3 regions of the Spirillospora sp. CA-128828 genome follow, and region 1 is predicted to be linked to each of the others. Evidence: riboswitches for the same ligand, from Rfam matches in the RefSeq annotation. Region 1 holds a riboswitch; each other region holds the start of a gene.
What was found. Region 1 has a riboswitch for cyclic di-AMP ahead of ACQPXG_RS43095 (NlpC/P60 family protein). Riboswitches for the same ligand answer to the same signal wherever they lie in the genome.
Positions count from the first base shown of each region.

Region 2: linked by a shared signal. The riboswitch ahead of ACQPXG_RS15820 (CHAP domain-containing protein) and the one ahead of ACQPXG_RS43095 (NlpC/P60 family protein) in region 1 are both predicted to bind cyclic di-AMP.
Region 3: linked by a shared signal. The riboswitch ahead of ACQPXG_RS09665 (NlpC/P60 family protein) and the one ahead of ACQPXG_RS43095 (NlpC/P60 family protein) in region 1 are both predicted to bind cyclic di-AMP.

Region 1 is NZ_CP191986.1:8,975,500-8,977,752, reverse strand. It holds gene ACQPXG_RS43100 (LuxR family transcriptional regulator) at 1-123, shown strand, start outside; gene ACQPXG_RS43095 (NlpC/P60 family protein) at 392-1,387, opposite strand; cyclic di-AMP (ydaO/yuaA leader) riboswitch at 1,391-1,596, opposite strand; gene ACQPXG_RS43090 (amino-acid N-acetyltransferase) at 1,857-2,253, shown strand, end outside.
Region 2 is NZ_CP191986.1:3,191,059-3,193,311, forward strand. It holds gene ACQPXG_RS15815 (hypothetical protein) at 1-100, opposite strand, end outside; gene ACQPXG_RS15820 (CHAP domain-containing protein) at 140-940, opposite strand; cyclic di-AMP (ydaO/yuaA leader) riboswitch at 949-1,118, opposite strand; cyclic di-AMP (ydaO/yuaA leader) riboswitch at 1,240-1,443, opposite strand; gene ACQPXG_RS15825 (NlpC/P60 family protein) at 1,924-2,253, opposite strand, start outside.
Region 3 is NZ_CP191986.1:1,907,502-1,909,754, reverse strand. It holds gene typA (translational GTPase TypA) at 1-717, opposite strand, end outside; cyclic di-AMP (ydaO/yuaA leader) riboswitch at 909-1,044, shown strand; gene ACQPXG_RS09665 (NlpC/P60 family protein) at 1,052-2,065, shown strand; gene ACQPXG_RS09660 ((deoxy)nucleoside triphosphate pyrophosphohydrolase) at 2,123-2,253, opposite strand, start outside.

The sequences.
Region 1 (2,253 bases):
GCACGCAAGCTGGAATTGAGCGCCCGGACCTTGCGGCGCCGGTTGCGGACGATCTGCGACCGGCTGGAGGTCAACACCCCTATCGAGGCCGTGGTGTGGGCGGCCCGAAGGCAGCTCATCTAGCTGTGACACCCCCGACGCTCGCCAGGGGACGGGCGGGCGTCATTGGAGAACCAGGCGGCTCATCCGAATCCCGTCCGACCCCGCAGCGGCGGCGCCGGCAACCTGACAGGTAGGTCCCTGCAGGGGGCGTCGCCGCGGACGGCATTCGGGTCGGAGATCCTGGTCATCCGGGCGCTCAGGACGGACGTGCTCAGGACGGCGCACCCGGCCCCGGTCGCTCGGCATGGGCGGTCGAGACGATTGCACGCGTCCGGTGGAGGTCCGGGGGTCAGGCCACGCGCACGCCGCCGGCGAAGGGTCGCCCGGCCATCGGAGCGATCTTCACGACGTCGCCGGTCTGCGGCGCGTGCAGCATCTTGCCGTCGCCGACGTACATGCCCATGTGGTGGAGGTCGGAGTAGAAGAACACGAGGTCGCCCGGCTGGAGCTCGCTGCGCGACACGTGCGTGCCGGCGTTCCACTGGCTGCCGGTGTAGTGCGGCAGATTGATGCCGACCTGCTTGTAGGCCCACATCGTCAGGCCGGAGCAGTCGAAGGTGGTCGGCCCGGCGGCGCCCCACACGTACGGGCGGCCGATCTTGCCCATCGCGTACCGGAGCGCCTGCGCCGCCTTGCCGGTGCCGATGACGGGAAGCTTGGTGAGCTGGGTGGGGTCCTTGTCGACGAGCTTGCCGCGGACCTTCTCGTAGGTGTCGGTGACCTTCTTGCGCTGCGACTCCAGCTGCGTCCGCAGGTCCTTCACCTGCGAGGCGCGCGCCTCGGCGGACTTGCGCGCCCGCTGCGCGGACTGCATGGCCTGCATCAGGCCGAGTACCTGGGTGCTGTCCTGCTTGGCGAAGTAGTGGAGGGTGGCGGCCTGGTCGAGGATGGCCTGCGGGTCCTGCGAGGCGACGAAGGAGACCGTGGGGTCGGAGCCGCCCTGCATGTAGCTCGTCGCGGCGAGCGAGCCGACCTTCTGCCGGATCGCCTCCAGCGACTTCTCCTGCCGCTTGGCGTTCTCGGTGGCGACCTTGGCCGCGCGCTGCGACTGCGCGAGCTTGACCTTCAGCCCGTTGTACTGCTCGGTGAGCTGCTCCAGCTGGTCGGCGAGCTTGAGGGCCTTGGACCTGAGCTCCTTGGTGGACGGCTCGGGGTCGGCGTGCGCGACGGCGATCGTGTGCGGTGCGATCGCGTGGGGGGCCGCTGAAAGAACGATGAACGCGCCGGCCAGGGTGGCCGCGCGGCCGCGGAATCGTGAACGGGAAGCAGTCCGCGATCGCTCCACGAATTCTCCTCTCCTTGTCCGCCTACCGGGTTAGCTGACGGGTTCGGGCCGGAGGAGCCCGTCCGCGGGCGCGCGAATACTTCACACGCGGCTGCGGATTCACCCCTTTCGGTTCGGCGGCTCGGGGGCGATCCCCCGAACGTTCCGAAAGTGGGTCCCCGGCTCCCCGGGGCGCTGGTTGCGGCCCGTGGACTCGGCGGTTCGGCCTCGGTGCTGCGGTCGGCCGACGTCAGCGAAGGACACTAACGGAACCCGCATTGGATGCCAACCAGAACATGCGAAATTGCAGGTCGTGAGGATGCTGGACGACGGATGCGCCGGGTCCGTCCCGGCTGGTCCCGTGCTCCGGCTCACTCACCGCGCAATGCTGGTGCCTAGTTGCTTTTATCTAGTCACTCATGCGGTGCGGTCACGGGATGTGGGGGCGGGGCTTCGGTAAGTCGCGGGTGTTCGATAATCTCGTTTGTTTGTGGAAGTCGTGATCCGGCGTGCCCGTACCGCCGACGTCCAGGAGATCCGCAGGCTCGTCGACCTGTACGGGTCGGGACGACGCCTGCTGAAGAAGACGACGGTCAAGCTGTACGAGGACGTCCAGGAGTTCTGGGTCGCCGAGGACCTCCAGCACGGGGCGCCCGGGCGGGTCATCGGCTGCGGCGCCCTGCACATCATGTGGGAGGACCTGGCGGAGGTCCGCTCGGTCGCCGTGGACAAGGGCTGCGGCGGACGCGGAATCGGGCACCGGATCGTGACCCGCCTCCTGGAGACTGCACGGGAACTCGGTGTGCGAAGGGTGTTCTGCCTTACCTTCGAAGTGGAGTTCTTCGCCCGCCACGGCTTCCAGCCGATCCTGGGCACTCCGGTGGCGC
Region 2 (2,253 bases), 3.8 Mb from region 1:
CGTCGGGCACGGCGTCGTCGGGCGCGGCTTCGTCGGGCACGGCGTCGTCCGGCACGGGGGCGTCCTGCACAGAGCCGTCCTGCCCGGGACCGTCCTTCATGGGCGCGATCCTATGCAGCCGGAGGGGGAGGAGGCGGCATCACGGCTTGTAGTCGGGATAGCCGTAGCCGACGACGTCGCCGGTCGGGCGTTCCTTGATCTTGACGGCGTTGCCGGTGTTGCCCTCGACGGTCTCGATGGTGCCGTCGCCCACCTTCTTGATCACCATGCCGACGTGCCGGATGTCGTCGACGGACTTGCCGCCGTCCCAGGCATAGAAGACGATCGCGCCGGGCTTCGGCTCGGTGCCCCAGCGGCCGTGGTCCTGGAACCAGCGCGCGTGCGCGATCGTCCAGGCGTCGCTGCCGACCTGGTCGCTGAAGCCGATCTGGTCGCCGACCCAGGAGACGAACATGTCGCACCAGTTCGCGTCGCTGTAGCCGCTGAGGGAGCCGCCGTCGCGCGCGAGCGTCTGCTGCGCCCGGGAGGTGCCCATGTACCACTTCTGGAACTTGGTCTCGCCGCCGCCGTCCTCTCCGACGCCCACCTGGGACCGGGCGAGCTCGATGGCCTGCGCGGCGGTGGGCCGTGACTTCGACGACCTCCCGGACGGCTTCTTCGGCCGGCCCCTCGGCTGGTCCTTGCCGTGGGACGTCTTGGGCCCGTCCTTGGACCTGCTCTCGGACGAGCCGCCGTGCGTCTTCTTCCCGGCGGTCAGGTCGGCCGCCGCGGACGAGGCGGGGCCGGAACCGAACGGCAGGACCGACGCCTGCGCGGTCGCGGCGGCGGTGCCGAGCACGGCGGCGCCGACGATGACGCCGCCGGTCGTCCGCCACGTGATGGACAGGGAGTTCGGCTTCCGGTGCTTGCCCGGGAGCTTCTTGCGGTGCGTGCCTGGCACGGGGGTTCTCCTCGGCTTCCATGCCGCCTACCGGGTTAGCTGACGGGTTCGGGCATGGAAGGCGCCCTACGGCCCGCGGGCAGGCCGATTCACCCCGAAGAAGGACACAGTGGGTCCCCGGCTCCGCGCCCGCCGCGCATGCGCGCAGGACGGTCCGCGGACTCGGCGGTGACGTGCACGGGGCACGCCGGTTCGGATGGGGGGCTCGGCGGGCGGGGGCGCCCGCGGAGCGCAGGGGGTGGTGGGGCGTGGCCGCACGATGGGCGGCCACGCCCAGGTAACGCTGCGGAATTCACTCCTTCGCTTCTTCCAGACGCCTACCGGGTTAGCTGACGGGTTCGGGCGTGGAAGTAGCCCTACGGCGGGCTCTCACCGGAACGGGGCCGGGAGAGTCGCACCGATTCACCCCGGGTGCCGGAACCACCCGTCCAGGGAGGTTCCCCGGACTCCGGCCGATGTGGGTCCCCGGTTCCGCGCTGAGGCGGACTCGGCGCTGCCGCTGCGATCCTGGGGGCGAGATGGGGCCCGGCGCGGGACCTGTCTCCCGCGTGCGAAAGAGCGGCGCCTGTGTTGTGTGCGGACGGCGTCCCCGTCCCGGGGTCCGTCCGGGGCCTGACCCGTGAAGCCGTGGCAGCGCTCTCAGCGCCATGCACGCTGTGGGCGTGCGCACGGTGGGCCGGGCCGGCCATGGGTCTGCGTGCAGACCCACGCGGCACTCTCCGGTGCCGCGGAACGGCACGTGGATCGCGCCGTCCTGGGGGAGCGGCGCGTGGCTCGCGCCGCCGTCACGCGGCCGCTGGATGCGCCGCGTGTGACCGAAGCGCCTGGTGGGCGCCGCGGGGCCATGGCGCATGGGGAGCGCCGTGAGTGGTGACAAGGTACCAAAGCCCCAACAGAAGGCAAACCCCCCCAAAATCAACAACGGACCAGGTCAAGCCCGGTCCGTTGTTGATGGAAGCCCCGTGCGGGGCCACGGTGGGGCGTCAGGGACGCCCGGCGCCGTAGTAACTGCCGTGGCCGTCGACGGACGAGATCTTCACGACGTCGCCGGTGTGCGGGGCGTGGATCATCTGCCCGTTGCCGATGTACATGCCGACGTGGCCGAGGCCGCTGAAGAACACGAGGTCGCCGGGCTGCAGGTCTGCCTTGTCGACCCGCTTGGTGGCCGCGAACTGGGAGTTGGTGGTGCGGGTGATGTTGACGCCCGCGGCGGCCCACGCCTTCATCGTCAGGCCGGAGCAGTCGTAGGTGTTCGGACCCGTGGCGCCGTACTCGTACGGCTTGCCCTTCTGGGCGAAGGCGAAGTTGAGGGC
Region 3 (2,253 bases), 2.5 Mb from region 1:
CGTGCCGGCGTGCACCCGGCACAGCGCGATCCGGCCGAGGTAGCTGGAGGCGTCCAGGTTCGTCACGTGCGCCTGCAGCGGCGCGTCCGGGTCGTAGGACGGCGCCGGGATCGTCTCGGTGATGACCTTGAACAGCGGCTCCAGGTCGTCGCTGTCCGGCATGTCGCCGTCGGCGGGCTTGCCGAGCGAGGCCCGCCCGGCTCGGCCGGACGCGTACACGATCGGGAAGTCGATCTGGTCCTCGTCGGCGTCGAGGTCCATGAACAGCTCGTACGTCTCGTCCACGACCTCGTCGATGCGGGCGTCGGGACGGTCGGTCTTGTTCACGACCAGGATCACCGGCAGCCGAGCGCCGAGCGCCTTGCGGAGCACGAACCGGGTCTGCGGGAGCGGGCCCTCGCTCGCGTCCACCAGCAGGACGACGCCGTCCACCATGGACAGCCCGCGCTCGACCTCGCCGCCGAAGTCGGCGTGGCCGGGGGTGTCGATGATGTTGATCGTCAGCCCGTTGTGCTTGACGGCGGTGTTCTTCGCGAGAATGGTGATCCCCTTCTCGCGTTCAAGATCGTTGGAGTCGAGCACCCGGTCGTCGACGTCCTGGTTCTCGCGGAAGGCCCCGGACTGCCAGAGCATGGCGTCGACCAGCGTCGTCTTGCCGTGGTCGACGTGGGCGACGATCGCGACGTTCCGGAGGTCGTCGCGCGTGGAGATGGGCATGCGGGTTCGCCTTGCGTGAGAGTTCGGGAGTCGCCGCAGACGCGCGGCACCGATCCATTCTACTCGGCGGTGCGTACCACCCTTTACGCGTCGTTCGCACCAGCGCTCACAGCAGCCCCGATTGGCCAACTTTGCTCATCCTTTGTAATCTGCCCGTGATCCGGTCGTCCGGAGCCCCTCCCCCCGGGGCTGCGGCCGGAACGCCGAATCTCCCGATCGCGGGAGAACCGGGGACCCAAACCCCCTGGGGTGAATCGACGCACGTCGTAGGGCGACTCCTGGCCCGAACCCGTCAGCTAACCCGGTAGGCGTACGAGGAGAGGAGAACACCGGCTTGGCTCCGGATCTTCGCCGGCGGCGCCGCCTCGCGCCCGCCGCCATCGTCACCATGCTCCTGGCCGGCCTCGGCGCCGCCCCGCCCGTCACCGCCCACGCCGCGCAGCCGTTCCGGCTCGCCGCCGCGTCGTCGCCCAGCCCGACCCCGACGACGGAGAAGGGCCTGCGCAAGACCCTGGACGCGCTGAACGAGGAAGCCGAGATCCTCACCGAGAAGTTCAACAAGGCCCGCGTCGACTTCGGCAAGGCCAAGAAGGCGCAGCAGGCCGCCACCGCGGAGGCGCAGCGCCTGCGCACCCTGGCCGAGCCGGCCCGCGAGCAGCTCGGCCGGATGGCCGCGGCGAACTACATGGCCGGCGGCCCGGACGTGCTCTTCGGCTCCGGCGGATCGGCGGACGGGCTGTCCGACCGCGCCTACCTCGCGCAGAACCAGGCGGCCGCCGTCCTCGCGCTGAAGAAGCAGATCGCGCAGGCCGACGCCGCACAGCGCACCGCGGAGGCCAAGACCGCCCAGCTCAAGAAGGCGTGGGACGACGCCAAGCAGGCGCGCGGGGCGGCCAAGGCCAAGGTCACCGAGGTGATGAAGCGGCTCGACAAGCTGACCACCACCCACGTCAGCGACCCGCGCACCGGCCTCACCGCGACCGTGAAGGGCTCCGGGCTGCCCGCGAAGGTGGCCCGCAAGGCGCTCACCAAGCTCGGCAGCCCGTACGTGTGGGCCGCCGCCGGGCCGAGCAGCTTCGACTGCTCCGGCCTCGTCGTCTGGGCCTACGCGCAGGTCGGCAAGTCCGGCCTGCCGCACTACACTGGCGACCTCTTCGCGCTGGGCACGAAGGTCTCGCGCGGCGAGCTGCGCTCCGGCGACCTGGTGTACTTCGGCAGCAACCTGCACCACATGGGCATCTACCTCGGTGACGGGAAGTTCCTGCACGCCCCGCAGACCGGCGATGTGGTGAAGATCTCCAATCTCTCCGACCGCTCCGACTTCGCCGGCGCCAACCGCATCACCTGACGCCATCGCCCCGAGACGTACAAGGGCCTCCCGCGGCGCGGCGGGAGGCCCTTGTATTCATCCTCGCAAGAGGCCCTCGCGGACGAGGGCGCCGATGACGGGACGGTCGCCTGGAAGCCAGTCGACGTCGTAGACCTCGTGCGGGGCCAGCCAGCGCAGGGCCAGGTGTTCCAGGGCCTGCGGCTCGC